DNA from 3 places in the Embleya sp. NBC_00896 genome. Region 2 is predicted to be linked to each of the others. Evidence: riboswitches for the same ligand, from Rfam matches in the RefSeq annotation. Region 2 holds a riboswitch; each other region holds the start of a gene.
What was found. A riboswitch is a leader RNA that binds a small molecule or an ion and turns the genes downstream of it on or off. The one in region 2 is predicted to bind cobalamin.

Region 1 (5,813 bases), on a different replicon from region 2:
GATGACGACCTCGCGCTCCCGCTCGGAGAGCACCTCCCACCCCAACACCTGGGCCCAGAACCGCGCGAGCCCCGGCAGATCGTGTGCGTCGATGACAAGGTGATGCAACGAAATGGCCATACCCGCCAGTGTGCGACACGAACCGGCCCAGCCTCAAACCTCCCACCCGCAACACCCACCGCACCCGCCGCACCCGCCGCACCCGCAACATCCACGCGTCCCCGAACGCCGAACCGCCGCGCCACCCCGTTTCCGGGACGACGCGGCGGTTCGATCACGCGAAGGCCGTGCGGTCAGAAGTCCTCGTCGAAGGACACCGAGCCGGTGACCGCGACCTGGTAGGCCGACACCCGACGCTCGAAGAAGTTCGACAGCTCCTGGACGTCCTGGAGTTCCATGAAGCCGAACGGGTTCGACGAGCCGTACATCGGGGCCATCCCCAGCTGGGCCAGCCGCCGGTCCGCCACGTGCTCCAGATACGAGCGCATGTCGGCCACCGTCATGCCGGAGACGCCGCCCGCGAGCAGGTCCTCGGCGAAGGCCGTCTCCGCCTCGACCGCCTCGGCCAGCATCCGGCGGACGTCCTCGGCGAGTTCGTCGTCGAACAGGTCGGGCTCCTCGGCGCGGACCGTCTCGACCACCGCGAACGCGAAGTCCATGTGCGCGGACTCGTCGCGGAAGACCCAGTTGGTGCCCGAGGCCAGGCCGTTGAGCAGCCCGCGCGAGCGCAGGAAGTACACGTACGCGAAGGCGCCGTAGAAGAACAGGCCCTCGATGCACGCCGCGAAGCAGATCAGGTTGAGCAGGAACTGCCGCCGGTCGTCCCGGGATTCGAGCCGGTCCAGGCCCATCGCCGAGTCGATCCAGCGAAAGCAGAACTCCGCCTTGCGCCGGATCGACGGGATGTGCTCGACCGCGGCGAACGCCTGCTCGCGCTCCTCGTGGTCGGGCATGTAGGTGTCGAGCAGCGTCAGGTAGAACTGCACATGGACGGCTTCTTCGAAGAGCTGCCGCGACAGGTACAACCGGCCCTCGGGCGAGTTGATGTGCCGGTACAGGTTCAGCACCAGGTTGTTCGCCACGATCGTGTCACCGGTCGCGAAGAACGCGACCAGGCGCTGCACGAGGTGTCGCTCCGCCGGGCTGAGCTTGTCCAGGTCGGCGAGGTCGCTGTGCAGGTCGACCTCTTCGACCGTCCAGGTGTTCCGGATCGCCGCGCGGTACTTCTCGTAGAAGTCCGGGTACTGCATCGGGCGCAGCGTGAGGTTCATTCCGGGATCGAGCAGGCTCACGTGCACGCCTCACAGGCTTCGGGGTTCTCCAGCGAGCAGGCAATGATGTCGACATCGGAAGCGGCAAGGTCGGAGATCTCTTCGACCGGAGCGGCCGACGCCTGCGCCGGCACCGTCGCCTGCTGGATCCGGGTCGCGGGCCGCGAGCGCAGGTAGTACGTGGTCTTCAGGCCGGTCGACCACGCGTAGCGGTACATCGACGACAGCTTGCCGATCGTCGGGTCGGCCATGAACAGGTTCAGCGACTGCGACTGGTCGATGTACGGCGAGCGGGCCGCCGCGAGGTCGATCAGCGCACGCTGCGGGAGTTCCCACGCGGTGCGGTACAACTCGCGGACGTCGTCCGGGAGTTCGGCGATGCCCTGGACCGAGCCCTCGGCGCGCTTGATCCGGTCGCGGACCTCGGGGGTCCACAGCCCGCGGGCCTTGAGCTCACGCACCAGGTACGCGTTGATCTGCAGGAACTCGCCCGACAGCGTCTCGCGCTTGAACAGGTTCGACACCTGCGGCTCGATGCACTCGTACGCGCCGGCGATCGAGGCGATCGTGGCGGTCGGGGCGATCGCGACGAGCAGCGAATTGCGCAGGCCGTGCTCGGCGACGCGGTCGCGCAGCGCGTCCCAGCGCTTGGTCTGGGTCGGGTACACGCCCTCCCACAGGTCGGGCTGGAGCCGACCGCGCGCGGCGTGCGTCTCGGCGTAGGCCGGGTGCGGGCCGTGCACCTCGGCGAGCGCCGACGAGGTCTCCAGCGCGGTCAGGTAGATCTCCTCGGAGATCAGCGTCGACAGCTCGCGCGCCTCGACCGAGTCGAACGGCATCCCGAGCGTGAAGAACACGTCCTGGAGGCCCATCAGGCCCAGGCCCACCGGACGCCAGCGCGGGTTGGACGCGGCGGCCTGGTCGGTCGGGTAGTAGTTGATGTCGATCACGCGGTCCAGGAAGACCACGGCGGTGCGCACGGTGGCGCGCAGCTTCTCCCAGTCCATGCCCTCGCCGGCGACGACATGCGCGCCGAGGTTGACCGAACCCAGGTTGCACACGGCGGTCTCGCCGTCGCTGGTGACCTCGAGGATCTCGGTGCACAGGTTGGACAGGTGCACCACGTTGCCCGGCTCGGCGGCCTGGTTGCAGGTGCGGTTGGCGGCGTCCTTGAAGGTCATCCAGCCGTTGCCGGTCTGCGCGAGCGTGCGCATCATCCGGGCGTAGAGGTCGCGCGCGGGCAGCTGCCGGACGAACCGGCCGTCCCGCTCGGCGGCTTCGTAGACCTTGTCGAACTCGGCGCCCCACAGGTCGGGCAGTTCGGGGATCTCGTTCGGGTCGAACAGCGACCAGACGCCGTCCTCCTCGACCCGCCGCATGAACAGGTCCGGGACCCAGTTCGCCAGGTTGAGGTTGTGCGCGCGACGCGCGTCCTCTCCGGTGTTCTCGCGCAGTTCGAGGAACTCGAGGATGTCGGGGTGCCAGGTCTCCAGGTACACGCAGGCCGCGCCCTTGCGCCGGCCGCCCTGGTTGACCGCCGCCACCGACGAGTCGAGCGTCTTGAGCCACGGCACGATGCCGTTCGAGTGGCCGTTGGTGCCGCGGATCAGCGAGCCGCGCGAGCGCACCCGCGACCACGCGACGCCGATGCCGCCGGCGAACTTCGAGAGCCGGGCGATCCGCCCGTACATCTCGTAGATCGACTCCAGCTCGTCCTTGGGCGAGTCGAGCAGGTAGCACGAGGACATCTGGGTGTGCACGGTGCCGGAGTTGAAGAGCGTCGGCGAGCTGGGCAGGTAGGCCAGCGACGACATCAGCCGGTAGAAGCCGATCGCCTCGCCGGGCTCCCGGGACAGACCGCACGCGACGCGCAGCAGGAAGTGCTGCGGGGTCTCGACGACCTTGCGCGACACCGGGTGGCGCAGCAGGTAGCGGTCGTACACGGTGCGCAGCCCGAAGTACTCGAACCGGCGGTCGCCGAACGCGTCGACCGCGGCGTCCAGTTCGGCGGCGTGCTTCGCCACGAACGCGGCGGTCTCGGCGCCGATGATGCCCTCGCGGCGGCCCAGCGCGATGCCGGCGCTGAACGACGAGACCCCCGCCTCGGCGGCCTCGGCGGCGATCCGGCCGGCGAGCAGGCGCGCGGCGAGCCGCGAGTAGGCCGGCTCCTCGGCGATCAGCTCGGCGGCGGTCCGGACCGCCAGGTCCGCGGCCGCACCGGGGTCGGCACCTTCGTTCAGGCCCGCGACGACCCGGCGGACGACCCGATCCGGATCGACCTCCGGCAAATCGCGCGCCTGGGTGCGTACCAGGGTCGCCAGTTGGTCCTCGGGGCTTTCGTCGATCCGCATCCGGGTCGCGCCCACGCTGTCCACAACGGTCACGTGCTCTCTCCTCGCGAGCTCGTACGTACAAGTGACCCCGCGCCCGTGGGCGCGGACAGCCGGCAGGTATTCGGACTCGCGGGCATGCCGGGGCGCCGCCGGGCACGGCGTGCTCGGCGGACCGCGGAGTTCCCAGTGGTCGTCGCTCCCCGAACGCCTCTCGGCGTTCGGTGTCGCGTGACGACTATCGTTCCCGCTTACCGCTGCGGGGCAGTCCCGGCTTCGCACCGGGTTCCCTCTCTCGTCACCTTTCCAACGAACAACGGAAAGGTGAACCAGCTGCGTCGCAGAGCATATATGTAGTGGCGGGGTCGTCGTCGCACCCCCAGGTGTTGTGTCGCGTCGCAATTCCCGACGTGTCACAGTTCGCCAAAGACGTGCGGAGATGGTACGGCGAGAACCGTCTCATCCCGCCGTACGGCCGCCCCGACCTCGCTCGATGGACCGTCGCCGACGGGTCACGGCCGACCACTTCGGGGCCCCGCCCCGAGCGGGCGGGCGTGTCGGGGCGGGCGGTCGCGCGGGCGGTCCGTCGACTGCGGCACCTCCCGACCCGAGTCGCGCCACTCCGCGACCAGCGCCTCGTACAGCGGGGTGTCGAACGTCTCGGTGGGCCACGGCCCGAATGGTGCCCGCAGGATCTTCATGGCGGCCCAACAGCGCGAGGAGGCGTGAAGTAATCGCCAACCGGGTGATGCCACTCGGTCGGTTGACGTGTCGACTCGGATACATAGTCGATTCGGAGGCGATTCGGAGGCGATACGTGGGCCGTACGCGACCCTCGAACGGCGGCCGGAGCCCGCCGTCGGCCCCGATGGCGGGCAACCGCGTCCGAGCTACTCGAACGCCGCCTCGCGCAATTGCCCGAACGCCGCCGCGAGGGTCGCCGCCGTCCAATGCGCGTTGAGGCCGCTGGGGTTCGGCAGCACCCAGATCCGGGTGTCGCCGATCGTCTCGGCCTGCTCGCCGACCACGGCCTTGGGCCGCCCGAAGCCGGTCCGGTACGCGCCGATGCCGAGCACCGCGAGCCAGGCCGGCCGGTACGCGCGCACCCTGGCGGTGAGCGCCCGGCCGCCGGCCCGGTACTCGTCCTTGGTCAACTCGTCGGCGCGGGCGGTGGTCCGGGCCACCACGTTGGTGATGCCGAGCCCGAGCTCGATCAGCTCGTCCTGTTCGGCCGGCGCGAACAGCCGCGGCGTGAGGCCGGCCGCGTGCAGCGCGGGCCAGAACCGGTTGCCGGGCCGCGCGAAGTGCCGCCCCGTCGCGCCGGACCACAGGCCGGGGTTGATCCCGCAGAACAGCACCTTGAGATCGGGCGCGAGCACGTCGGGGATGGTCACCCCGTGCGCGGCGGCCAACTCGGCGGCGGTCGGGTTGCGACCGGGCGGAATCGGCAGGACCGGCTTGGGGGTGGTGGGCTCGGACCCGGGAGCGGGGGTGGGCTCGGACCCGGGGATGGGGGTGGGCTCGGGCGCGCTCACGATGCCTCCCCGATCAGCGCCGTGCCCACCGACCGAAAGCCGAGCCGGTCGTACACGCGGGCGACGTCGTCGTCCCCCGCCGTCAGGAACACCGTGTCGCTCCCGCCCGCGAGCGCGTGCTCGGCCAGCTCCCAGGTCAGTGCCGACGCGAGGCCCCCGCGCCGGGCCGCGGGCAAGGTGGCGACGCCGACGATCTCCGTCGTGTCGTACAGCTGCTGGTAACTGCCCACGCACAACGGCCCCGTCGGGCCGTACGCCGCGAACATCACCGTCTCGCCGCTGCGCAGCCGCTCGTTGAGATACGACAGCAGCCCCGGGTCCTGCCCGATCGCGACGGTGTCCCGCTCGGCCGTCCCGTCGGTCCCCGCGTGGGTGCCCGGGTTCGCGAAGCCGACCGCCGCGACGCTGTGCACGATCGCCAGGTCGGTCGCGTCCGCCCGAACCCGGCGCAGCGTCACCAGGTCCGGCAGCGCGGGTCGTTCGGCCGGCCGCTCGCTCGGGTCCAGGACCATCAGCGGGTGCTCGTGCACGTGCAGCTCGGCCTCGATCGCGGCCGACCGCAGCGCGGGGGTGGTCTCGTCGACCCATTCGAAGGTCTCGGGCACTTTCAACTCTCTCTGCCGCGCCCGCACCGCGCGGACATCCGCAGCGGTGGGCTCGGTGTCACCGCCGAGCGT
Region 2 (5,813 bases):
GCGATCAGGAGCGCGAGCTGCTCGCGCAGGCGCGGCCGCAGCACGCCGCGGGTGAGCTGCTCGCGCATCGCGAGGTAGCCCTCCAGCGCGGCGGGTCCGCTCGCGAGCGCGGCGTACAGGTTCGGGACGCGCCCGAGCTGCTTCTGTACGCGCCCGAGCAGCTCGTCGGTGTCGGTGGTTGTCCCGGGTGTGGGCGTGGGCGTGGGCGTGGGCGTGGGCGTGGATGGCATCCGGGCTCCCGATGGCCTCGATCTCAAAAACGGTACCGGTCGGTGCCGTTTTTGAGACGGTACTGATCGGTACCGTTTTTGGTCAAGGGGGGATACGATTGGAGCGTGCCCGTCAAAGCCCGTGACCGCCTGCTCGCGACCGCCGAGGAACTCTTCTACGCGGAGGGGATTCGCGCCGTCGGGATCGAACGGATCCTGGCCGAGTCGGGGGTCGGTCGGGCGTCCTTCTACCGGCACTTCCCGAGCAAGGACGACCTCGTGGTGGCCGTCCTCGCGGATCGCGATCGCCGCTGGCGGGCCTGGCTCGCGGAGCGGGTGGACGCCCTGGGCGGCGATCCGCTCACCGTGTTCGACGCCCTCGCCGAGCGCTTCGCGCGCGAGGACTTCCGCGGTTGCGCGTTCATCAACACGATGATCGAGACCGCCGACCCGGACAGCCCGGCACACCACGTGGCGGCCGAGCACAAAGAGCGCGTGATCGACTACCTCGAACAGCTCCTCGGCGCCGCCGATGCCCCCGAACCGGCCGCCCAGGCACGGCAGTTCGCGCTCCTGATGGACGGCGCCATCGTCACCGCCCTCCGCGAGCGCACCCCGGCCCCGGCCACCCGAGCCCGCCGGGTGGCCGAGGCGCTCATGACGGCGGCAGGCTCGGATCGCCCTCCCGGGTCGTGACGGGTGGTCGTCCGGGGACTGTCAGCTCACAACGACCATCCACGCAGGAACGCTGCACCCGGCCCAGCGAGATGGTCTCCATCAGTTTGATCGCCCAGCACGCCGGGCACCCGCGCAGCGCCACCAGGCCGACCGGCGCGAGCACCAGGGCGACCGGCCCGAATACCGGCATGAGCGCGAGCGAGCCGACCAGCGTGCCGAACCCCACGGCGCCGCGCAGCAGATGGCGGGACAGCGACGTACTCGCCTGGCTTCGATCCTCACGCATCCCCGCCTCCCAGGGCCGAGTCGGCGGTGCCGCGCAGCGTTTGGTGAACCGCCGCGCGAGCACGGTGCAGCCGCGACTTCATCGCGGCGGTGCTCAGCCCCAGGGCCTCGGCGACCATCCGCCCGCTGTAGCCCTGCACGTCGCGCATGATCAGCACCCGCCGCTGATCGGCGGGCAGCGCGGCGATCGCCGCTGCCACCCGGCCGGCTTCCAGGCGTTCCAACACCTCGTCCTCGGCCGAGCGCGCGGCGGTTTCCGGAGCCGGCGCCGAGTCCCGCAGGATCAGCCGCGACCGCCGTAGGCACTCGTTGCGGACGATGCGGAACATCCACGACGCCAGGGCGCCGGAAGCACGCAGCATCCCGATCTTGCGGTACAGGATGATCAGCGCCTCCTGCGCGGCGTCCTCGGCGTCCTCGGGGGACGCGCACAGGGAGTGGGCGAAGCGCCGCACATGGGGGTGCGACCCGGACACCAACGCGGCGATCGCCTCGACGTCCCCTCCCTTCGCGGCGACGATCAACCGCTCACCGGGCCAGCTCGACTCAGCCACGACCACGACCACGACGACGCACCACGGTGACAGTGCACGCACAAATGAGCACGCCCACGATGGCTACGACGACACCAACGACCATGACAACCTCCCATTCCCGTCCCGACGATGTTGTCGGCACACCCATAAGAGGCACGAGCACCCCCAAAGGATTCACCCGATCCAGCCCCGCCCGCCGCTTGCCGACAAACGAGCCGCAGACCGGCCCTCATCCCCCGAGCCCTCTCCAGCCTTCCGGCGTTCAAATACAAGCAGGCCGCAAGCCAAGCCACCCTCAGCCCGTCCGGCGCTTGAGGACATGCGGGCCGCAGGCCGGCCCTCATCCCGCAGGCCCAGGGCTCCCCAGCCCGTCCGGCGCTTGAGGACAAACGAACCGCAAGCCCAAGCCCCATCCAGCCCGTCCGGCGCTTGAGGACAAACGAACCGCAAGCCCAAGCCCCATCCAGCCCGTCCGGCGCTTGAGGACATGCGGGCCGCAGGCCGGCCACCGGCGACGCCGGCTCCGGCAGCGGCGGTACCGCGAGCACCTCGTCGATCCGCTCGATGTCGTGCGCCGCGAGCCGCAGCGCCGCGCCGGGAAGTTCCCGCTCGGCCCGAAGGGCGTATGGTGGGCCGCGCAGAAGGTTCGTCCTGCTTGCCAGGCAGGAGCGTCGTAAGAGGGAACCCGGTGGGAATCCGGGACTGCCCCGCAGCGGTGAGTGGGAACGACCGCCGTCATCAGCACTAAGTCCGAGTGATCGGACCAGGGAAGCGACGGCCAGTAGGTGCCGAGTGGTTTGTCACGGCGCGCCCCGAGTCCGAAGACCTGCCTCTGTCCGCGTGCGATCTCGCACGTGGTTTCTCGGTGACCTCGAGGGCGGGTCGACGGTACGGGCGCAGCCTGCCCGAGCACGCTTCGCCGCGTGTGCGCCGATCTTTCGCGACCCTTCCCGCGGGGCACCACCGCGACTCGCGAAGGAGAGTTCCGTGGCAAACAACGCAGGCGATTCCACCCGCTCCCCCGGCTTCCCCGGTTCCGCCGCCCCACGTGCGCAGGCGACCGTGTACGGCCATCCGCGCCAAGGCCCCGACCGTGAGCTCAAGAAGGCCGTCGAGGGCTACTGGGCCGGCCGCGTCACCGCCGGGGCCCTGTACGAGACGGCCGCCGAGCTGCGCCGGGACACCTGGCGCCGGCTCGCCGACGCGGGCATCCACGAGGTGCCCACCGGCGACTTCTCGCTCTACGACCACGTCCTGGACGCCACCGTCATGGTCGGCGCCATCCCCGCCCGCCACCGCGCCGCCGTCGCGGCCGACTCGCTCGCCGGCTACTTCGCGATGGCGCGCGGTACGCAGGAGGTCGCGCCGCTGGAGATGACCAAGTGGTTCGACACCAACTACCACTACCTGGTCCCGGAGTTGGGCCCGGACACCGCGTTCGAGGCGGACTCCACCAAGCCTGTCGACGAACTGCTCGAAGCGCTCGCGCTCGGCCACGCCGCCCGACCCGTGCTGGTCGGCCCGGTCACCTACCTCCTGCTCGCCAAGCCCGCCCCCGGCGTCGCCGCCGACTTCGCGCCGATCACGCTGATCGACCGGCTGCTGCCGGTGTACGCGAGCGTGCTCGCCGATCTGCGCGCGGCCGGCGCCGAGTGGGTACAGCTGGACGAACCCGCCCTGGTCCAGGACCGGACGCCGGCCGAGCTGAACGTCGCGGCCCGCGTGTACCGCGAGCTCGGCGCGCTCACCGATCGCCCCAGGATCCTGGCCGCGACCTACTTCGACCGGCTCGGCGAGGCCCTGCCGATCCTGGCCAAGGCCCCGATCGAGGGCCTGGGCCTGGACTTCACCGGCCCGGCCGCGGCGAACCTCGCCGACCTCGCCAAGGTCGGCGGACTGCCCGGCAAGCGCCTGGTCGCCGGTGTAGTGGACGGCCGCAACGTCTGGATCAACGACCTGGAGAAGTCGCTGGCCACCCTCGCGACGCTGCTCGGCCTCGCCGACCGGGTCGACGTCGCGCCGTCCTGCTCGCTGCTGCACGTCCCGCTCGACGCGAGCCGCGAGCGCGACGTCGACCCGCAGATCGCGCGCTGGCTCGCGTTCGCGCGGCAAAAGAGCACCGAGGTCGTCACGCTGGCCCGCGGTCTGGCCCAGGGCCAGGACACGATCACCGCGCAACTCGCCGCCAACCGGGCCGACTTGGCCTCGCGCGCCGCGTCCGCGCTGACCCGCGACCCGGCGGTCCGAGCCCGCGCCGCGGCGGTCACCGCCGCCGACACCCGGCGGGCCACGCCGTACCCCGAGCGCGCCCTCGCGCAGCGCGAACGGCTGGGCCTGCCCCTGCTGCCGACCACCACGATCGGCTCGTTCCCGCAAACCGGCGAACTGCGCGCGGCCCGCGCCGACCTGCGGGCCGGACGGCTCGACGCGGCAGGCTACGACGAGCGGATCGCCGCGGAGATCGACGACGTGATCGCGTTCCAGGAGAAGGCCGGCCTGGACGTCCTGGTGCACGGCGAGCCCGAACGCAACGACATGGTCCAATACTTCGCCGAACAACTCACCGGCTACCTCGCGACCCGGCACGGCTGGGTGCAGTCCTACGGCAGCCGGTACGTGCGCCCGCCGATCCTGGCCGGGGACATCTCGCGGCCCGAGCCGATGACGGTGCGCTGGACCCGGTACGCGCAGTCGCGCACCGAGCGCCCGGTCAAGGGCATGCTGACCGGCCCGGTCACCATGCTCGCGTGGTCCTTCGTCCGCGACGACCAGCCGCTCGGCGACACCGCCCGGCAGGTCGCGCTGGCGCTCCGCGACGAGGTGCTCGATCTGGAGGCGGCCGGTGCCGCGGTGATCCAGGTCGACGAGCCGGCGCTGCGCGAGACGCTGCCGCTGCGGGCGGCGGACCGGGCCGACTACCTGGCGTGGGCCGGCGAGGCGTTCCGGATCAGCACCGCGGCGGTGCGGCCGGACACCCAGGTGCACACCCACATGTGCTACGCCGAGTTCGGCGAGATCCTGGCCGCGATCGACGACCTGGACGCGGACGTGATCAGCCTGGAGGCGGCCCGCTCGCACATGCAGGTCGCGCACGAACTGACCGGCGCCGGCTACCCGCGCGCGGTCGGCCCGGGCGTGTACGACATCCACTCGCCACGCGTGCCGAGCATCGAGGAGGCCACCGAACTGCTGCGCGCGGGCCTGGCCGCCCTCCCGCCCGAACGCCTGTGGGTCAACCCGGACTGCGGCCTGAAGACCCGCAACTGGCCGGAGGTACACGATTCCCTGGCCAACCTGGTCACCGCAGCCCACACGGTACGGTCCGAACTGACGGAACATCCGACCACCTGACACCAAGGCGGGCGCCGGCCACCCAAACCCCCGGCGCCCGCCGCCCTGCGGCGGACATCGATGACGGCGGTCGACCGCAGCGCTACCTAGATGTCGATCGTGTAGTCCAGGATCGTTCGGTCCGCCGGTCGCACGATCGGGTGCGCCACCTCGACCACGCGGCCATCGGCCGTCAGCATCCGGCGGGTGATCGCGAACACGGGCACACTCGACGAGATCTTCAGAGCGTCGGCCTCGCCGGCCGTGGGCAAACGCGCGGTCACCGCCTCGGTCACCTGCGCCACGACGATGCCGAGCGACGCGAGTTGTGCCGGCGTGCCACCCGGCCACGGCTCGTGGATCGGGTCCGCCACCGGTGTGCCGGCGACGTCGGACCAGCGGACATAGCTGGAGCTCATCTGCTGAGGCGCGCCATCGTCATAGAAGAGGAAGTGCCTCGCCAACAGCGGCTCACCCGGCTCGACCTCGAAGAGAACCGCGAGCTCATCGCCGGCACGGACGTGAGTGAACCGCTTGTCCAACCGGTACTCGGACCACCCGATCCCCTGGTCGGCGGTGAACGCGGTAGACGGCACCGGCCGCTTCTTGTAGCGGTCGCCCGCGACACGGTGAATCGCGGGCGATGACCGGACGATCGTCCCCGCTTTCGTGCGGGTCTCAACTCGGCCTTCGGCCAACAGGACTTTGATCGCCCCGCGCACCGTCGACACGGATACGTCATATTGGTCGGCGAGTTCGGCCAAGGTGGGCAGCC
Region 3 (5,813 bases), on a different replicon from region 2:
GTGGCGGTGGGCGCCAGGGGTATCGAGGATGGGCCTGCGAATCCCGACGTCGAGCCTCGACACGTCGCCGGGTTCGAACTCAGACCTCGATCTCCTCCTCGATACGCTTCAAACTGTGCCGGGCCAGCGCGAGATTGGCGCGGTCCTTGATCAGCACCAGGTACAGGAACAGGCCCTTGCCGGCGCGACCGCTCAGCGGTCGGATCACGTGGTACTGCTTGCCGAGCGTGATCAGGACGTCCTCGATCTGATCGCCGAGATGGAGCATCTCCATCGTGCGCATCTTCGCGCGCATCACGTCGGTGTTTCCCGCGGCGGCGACGTTGAGATCGAGTTCCTTGCTGCCGCCGAGAACTCCAAGCGCCATTCCGCTCGTATAGTCGACCAGGGCCACCCCCACGGCACCCTCGATCGTCAATGCTTCCTTGAGGGCCGTTTCCATATTGGCCATGATTGCCTCCGGGGCGATCGGCGGTGCGGCTTTCCGGTGGATTCCGCCAGGCTCACCCTCCGGCGACGGGACATCTGTCGTCTCCGCGCCGGCGTCGACCGTGTCGACGAGGTCGACCTGGGGCATTGCGTTTGGATCGACCTCGATAGCTTCGATGGGATCGGCCTCGATCACTGGGGTCCGTTCGGCGGCGGATTCGGTCGACGGGTCGGCTGAGCTGCGCCGGGCCGGCCTCGACCGGCGCGGGGGTTGTGCCATCTCCGCCCACTCCCTCGAGACCGGCCCCTTCGAGGCCGGTCCGCACCTGCCCGCCTCGGCCCTCGTACGCGGGTTCGCCTGATCACCGCGCACAAACAAGGGAATTCCCAGAACGGCTTGCGGGCCGCTGCTCGCGATCTCCATCGCATTCACGCCCCCGCCGCTCAAGTCACGCGCCCCTTCCCCCGTGTGTGCGCCCATTGCTTTGTGTGTCGCTCTTTCGCGCACCCGACCGTGAGTTCGACATCACGAGCCTCGCGCCGCCGACTCGCAATGCCGGCCCACAATGCCCGCTCGGAAATTCGAACGCGACCGCTCGGGTTCACTGGACGGCAGCGTAGAAGCAGCCCCGGGATCCTGGTAAGCAAAATTCGGTTATTTTCCGGAAACCCGGTCCCGATGACCTCCGGACGCTAAAATCCGCGACTTCCCGCAAGCGGGGGCCGGCGAGGACTGTCCAGCGGATGTGACCCACGGGTAGCGTCACAGGCGGCCCCGCGCGCGACCCGAGCCCGAGGAGATGGACATGTCCGCCACCGAAACGCCCCGACCCCAGGACACGCGGCCCGAACCGGCCGCGAAGCCGCAGCCGGTGTCGCCGACGGATCTGAGTTTCGCGCTGCCCCCCGTGTTCGAGACCGTCGAGCAGGAGCGCCGGCACCGCAAGGAGCGGCTGACCGCCGCCCTGCGGCTGTTCGGCCGGTTCGGCTTCGAGGAGGGCGTCGCGGGACACATCACCGCGCGCGACCCCGAGTTCCCGGACCACTTCTGGGTCAACCCCTTCGGCATGTCCTTCAAGCACATCACCGTCGACGACCTGATCCTGGTCAACCACGAGGGACAGGTCGTCGAGGGCCGATTCCACGTCAACCAGGCCGCGTTCGCGATCCACTCGCAGATCCACGCGGCTCGGCCGGACGTGGTCGCGGCGGCGCACAGCCACTCCACCCACGGGCGCGCGATATCGGCTCTCGGGATCAGGCTCGAACCGATAACCCAGGACGTGTGTCCGTTCTACGAGGACCACGAACTGTTCGACGACTACGCGGGCGTCGTGCTGGACGCCGAGGAGGGCAAGCGGATCGCCCGCACGCTCGGCGCGCGCAAGGCGCTCATCCTGCGCAACCACGGCCTGCTCACCGTCGGACAGTCGGTCGACGCGGCGGCGTGGTGGTTCATCACGATGGAGCGCTCCTGCCAGGTCCAGCTGCTCGCACAGGCGGCCGGCGAGCTCAAGCCGATCTCGCCGGAGAACGCCAGGCTGACCCGCGATCAGCTCGGCAACGACACCGTCGCGTGGATCAACTACAAGCCGCTGTACGACGTGATCAGCCGCTCCGAGCCGGACCTGTTCGGCGTCCACGGCCCGATGGAGTCCGCGAGCTGACCACCGGGCCCGCGCCCGCCGCACGCCGCCCGGCGCACGCGCCCGCCACACACGCCGCCCGCGCCCGCCGATCGGTCCCGGTATCCGCCGACCGGGCGCAATCTCGGCGATATCCGGCCGCACCGGGAATCAACCGGCCCGCTTGCGGAAAGTACAAGGGCATGCACGAACGGAGCCTTCCGCAGCTATTCACGCGGTCAGCGCGGCCCGTCTCGGCCACGGTGTGGCTGCCCGCGGCCGAGCGCACCGTCGATCCCTCGTTGCTCGTGCGCCGGATCGCCCAGTTCGTGCTGGACGCGATCGCCTCCACCTTCCTGCCCGGTGCCGCGATGTTCCTGTTCGTGCTGCTGCCCACGCACGCCGACGGTTCGATCCGCAGCGGCCCGTTGACCGCGACGATCACGGCCGGCGTCGTCTGCGCCGCCGCCGCGATCCTGCTCTGGTACTGGGTCCTGCGGCCCGCCGAGCACGACGGGCGCACGTGGGGCATGCAGCTGTTCGGCATCCGCGTGGTCGACGTCTCCGGCGGCCGCGCGTCCCGGCGCCAACTCGGGGTCCGCTGGCTGCTGCTGGTGGTCGACGCGTTCGCGCTGGGCGCGGTCGGACTCACCGCGGTGCTCACCAGCGAGCGCCGCCAGCGCGTCGGCGACCGGGTCGCGCGCACGCTCGTGGTCCGCGGTCGCGGCCCCGGCCTCGACTGAGCGGACCCCCGCACCTCCGAGCCCCCGGCACCGGCACCGACACCCGAGAAAGTCGACATTCCCGCGCACTCCGTCCCAATTGTGGCCTTGCACACGGATCGCAATTGCCACCTTGTCGCCATGTCCATCCGACCACTAGTGTCGGCTCGCCGTGGTGCTCGGGAAGCCGGTTCGATGCCGGCGCGGCCCTCGCCACTGTGATCGGGAAGTTCTCCTCCATCCCCGCCGAAACGTTGATTCGTCGCCTCGGGGAAGCCACTGGGACCGCTTGCGGCCCCGGGAAGGCGGAGACGTGAACGTACGACCCGTCAGCCAGGAGACCGGCCACGGCGATCGTCCGTCCACGAGGTGTTGGAGAGGGACCCTTCCTCATGCATATCGCCGAGGGCTATCTGCCCTGGGAACACGCCGCCGCCTGGGGCGTCGCGTCTGCCCCGTTCGTCGTCTACGGGGCCCGCGCGCTCACCCGCGAGGTCCGCGACAGACCCGAGAACACCCTGCTGCTGGGCGCGTCCGGCGCGTTCTCGTTCGTGCTGTCCGCACTCAAGATCCCGTCCGTCACCGGCAGTTGCTCGCATCCGACCGGTACCGGGCTGGGCGCGATCCTGTTCCGGCCGCCGATCATGGCCGTGCTGGGCACGATCACCCTGCTGTTCCAGGCCCTGTTGCTCGCGCACGGCGGGCTCACCACACTCGGCGCCAACGTGTTCTCGATGGCGATCGTCGGCCCGTGGGCCGGATACGGCGCCTATCGACTGACCCGGATGCTGCTCGACCGGCGCGAGGGCACGCTGCCGCTGGACGTCGCGGTGTTCATGGGCGCCTTCGTCGCGGACCTGAGCACCTACTGCGTCACCAGCGTGCAACTCGCGCTCGCCTTCCCGGACCCGGACAGCGGATTCCTCGGCGCACTGGCCAAGTTCGGCGGCATCTTCTCGCTCACCCAGATCCCGCTCGCGGTCAGCGAGGGCCTGCTGACGGTCCTCGTCGTACGGCTGCTGCGGCAGTCGAGCCGCGGCGATCTGATCCGGCTGGGCGTCGTGCGGGTCGGGTCCGAGGAGGCGAAGGCCAAGTGAAGCGGTCGACGAAGATCAACCTGCTGATCGTGCTGGTCGTGGTGCTGCTCGCGGCGCTGCCCGTGGTGTTCGGGATGGGCGACCACAAGGACGATCCGTTCACGGGCGCCGACAGCCAGGCGGAGACCGCGATCACCGAGAACGACCCGGGCTACGAACCGTGGTTCAGCCCGCTGTACGAACCCCCGTCCGATGAGATCGAGTCCGGCCTCTTCGCCCTCCAGGCGGCGCTCGGCGCGGGCGTGGTCGGGTACATGTTCGGCGTGGTCCGCACCCGCAGGCGACTGGCTCCCGAGGCGGCGGACACCCCCGACGACGAGGCGACGGCCGACGAGACCCCGGTATCGGCCGCGGGGCGCTGACCCGTGCTGCCGATCGACGCGGCGGCGCACGCCAGTTCGTGGCGGCGTCGCCATCCGGCCGAGAAGGCCGTGCTCTCCTTCGGGCTGCTCGGGTGCGCGGTGGCCTTGCCGCCCTGGCCCGGCGCGGTCCTGGTCGCGGTGACCGTGCTGGTCGTCGCGTTCGGGTTCGCCGCGGTGCCGGCCCGACGCCTGTGGCGAGCGGCCCGCGCGCCGCTCGGGTTCGCCGCGACCGGCGCGGTCACGCTGCTCGTGTCCGTCGGCGGCGACGGCGTGGGCTGGGCCGACGACGGGCCGCGGCACGCGGGCGAGTTGCTCGCGCGCACCGGTGCCGCGGGGCTCGCGATGCTGCTGTTCGCGTTCACCACACCCCTGTCGGACGTACTGCCCAGGCTGACCCGGGTGGGTGTGCCCGCGGCGGTCGTGGACGTGGCCGCGGTGATGTACCGGATGTTGTTCCTGCTCTACGACACGACCACGCGGATCAACCAGGCCCAGGCCGGTCGGCTGGGCCATCGGACCCGGCGGGCGCGCTGGCGCTCGGTGGCCGGGCTCGGTTCGGCCGTGTTCGTACACGCGTTCGCGCGGGCGCAGCGCCTGGAGGCGGGCCTCGCGGGGCGCGGCTACGACGGACGCCTGCGCGTGCTCGTGGACGAGGTGCCGATCTCGCGCGCCTTCGTCGCCTACTCCCTGTCCCTCGTGGCGGCGGTCGTCGCTGCCACCCTTCTCCTGGTTTCGGTGCTGCCGTGATTCCGTTGCGAGTCCGAGAGATCGGCTACGCGTACGAGGACGGACCGACCGTGCTGAGCGGTCTGTCCCTCACCATCGCGCAGGGCCGCGCACTCGCCCTGCTCGGACCCAACGGCAGCGGCAAGACCACGCTGCTGCGACTGCTGACCGGGGGTCTGGTCCCGAACGCGGGCACCGTCGAGCTGCGCGGCGAGCCGATTCGGCACGACCGCAAGGGTTTGACCGCGCTGCGCCGGACCGTGCAGCTGGTCGTCCAGGACCCCGACGACCAGCTGTTCTCGGCCTCGGTCGCCCAGGACGTGTCGTTCGGCCCGCTCAACCTCGGGCTCGAACCGGCCGAGGTGCGCTCGCGGGTGGCCGAGGCGCTGACCGCGCTCGACATCACGGCGCTGGCCGAACGGCCCGTGCACCTGCTGTCGTTCGGGCAGCGCAAGCGGGTCGCGATCGCGGGGGCGATCGCCATGCGACCCGAGGTGCTGGTCCTGGACGAGCCGACGGCGGGGTTGGATCCGGCCGGGCAGGAGGCGTTGCTGAACACGCTCGCGGAGCTGCGCGAGGCCGGTACGACGGTGGTGATGGCCACCCACGACGTGGACCTGGCGCTGCGCTGGGCCGACGACGCGGCGGTGCTCGCGCACGGGCGGCTGCACACGGGCCCGGCGGACGATCTGCTCGCGGACACCGAACTGCTGGCCGCGGCCAGCCTGCGCCCGACGTGGGCGCACGCCGCCGCGGCCGTGCTGCGCGCGCACGGGCTGCTGCCGGAGGGCGGATTCCCGCGCACGCCCGCGGAGTTGGCGGCGTTGGCGGTGCGTACGGGCTGACTCGGCG

Region 1: another riboswitch for cobalamin. It lies ahead of OG928_RS02465 (ribonucleoside-diphosphate reductase subunit alpha); the one in region 2 lies ahead of metE (5-methyltetrahydropteroyltriglutamate--homocysteine S-methyltransferase).
Region 3: another riboswitch for cobalamin. It lies ahead of OG928_RS22730 (energy-coupling factor ABC transporter permease); the one in region 2 lies ahead of metE (5-methyltetrahydropteroyltriglutamate--homocysteine S-methyltransferase).

Annotation. Positions count from the first base shown of each region.
Region 1 is NZ_CP108776.1:544,095-549,907, forward strand. It holds gene OG928_RS02455 (VOC family protein) at 1-120, opposite strand, end outside; gene OG928_RS02460 (ribonucleotide-diphosphate reductase subunit beta) at 294-1,271, opposite strand; gene OG928_RS02465 (ribonucleoside-diphosphate reductase subunit alpha) at 1,289-3,622, opposite strand; cobalamin riboswitch at 3,699-3,950, opposite strand; gene OG928_RS02470 (hypothetical protein) at 4,114-4,302, opposite strand; gene mug (G/U mismatch-specific DNA glycosylase) at 4,492-5,046, opposite strand; gene OG928_RS02480 (GNAT family N-acetyltransferase) at 5,133-5,813, opposite strand, start outside.
Region 2 is NZ_CP108777.1:1,601,036-1,606,848, reverse strand. It holds gene OG928_RS40490 (carboxymuconolactone decarboxylase family protein) at 1-230, opposite strand, end outside; gene OG928_RS40485 (TetR family transcriptional regulator) at 336-905, shown strand; gene OG928_RS40480 (hypothetical protein) at 865-1,173, opposite strand; gene OG928_RS40475 (sigma-70 family RNA polymerase sigma factor) at 1,166-1,726, opposite strand; cobalamin riboswitch at 2,334-2,557, shown strand; gene metE (5-methyltetrahydropteroyltriglutamate--homocysteine S-methyltransferase) at 2,696-5,059, shown strand; gene OG928_RS40465 (GntR family transcriptional regulator) at 5,146-5,813, opposite strand, start outside.
Region 3 is NZ_CP108776.1:4,990,388-4,996,200, reverse strand. It holds gene OG928_RS22745 (hypothetical protein) at 80-451, opposite strand; gene OG928_RS22740 (class II aldolase/adducin family protein) at 1,236-2,096, shown strand; gene OG928_RS22735 (RDD family protein) at 2,258-2,797, shown strand; cobalamin riboswitch at 2,933-3,141, shown strand; gene OG928_RS22730 (energy-coupling factor ABC transporter permease) at 3,169-3,873, shown strand; gene OG928_RS22725 (energy-coupling factor ABC transporter substrate-binding protein) at 3,870-4,235, shown strand; gene cbiQ (cobalt ECF transporter T component CbiQ) at 4,239-4,982, shown strand; gene OG928_RS22715 (energy-coupling factor ABC transporter ATP-binding protein) at 4,979-5,806, shown strand.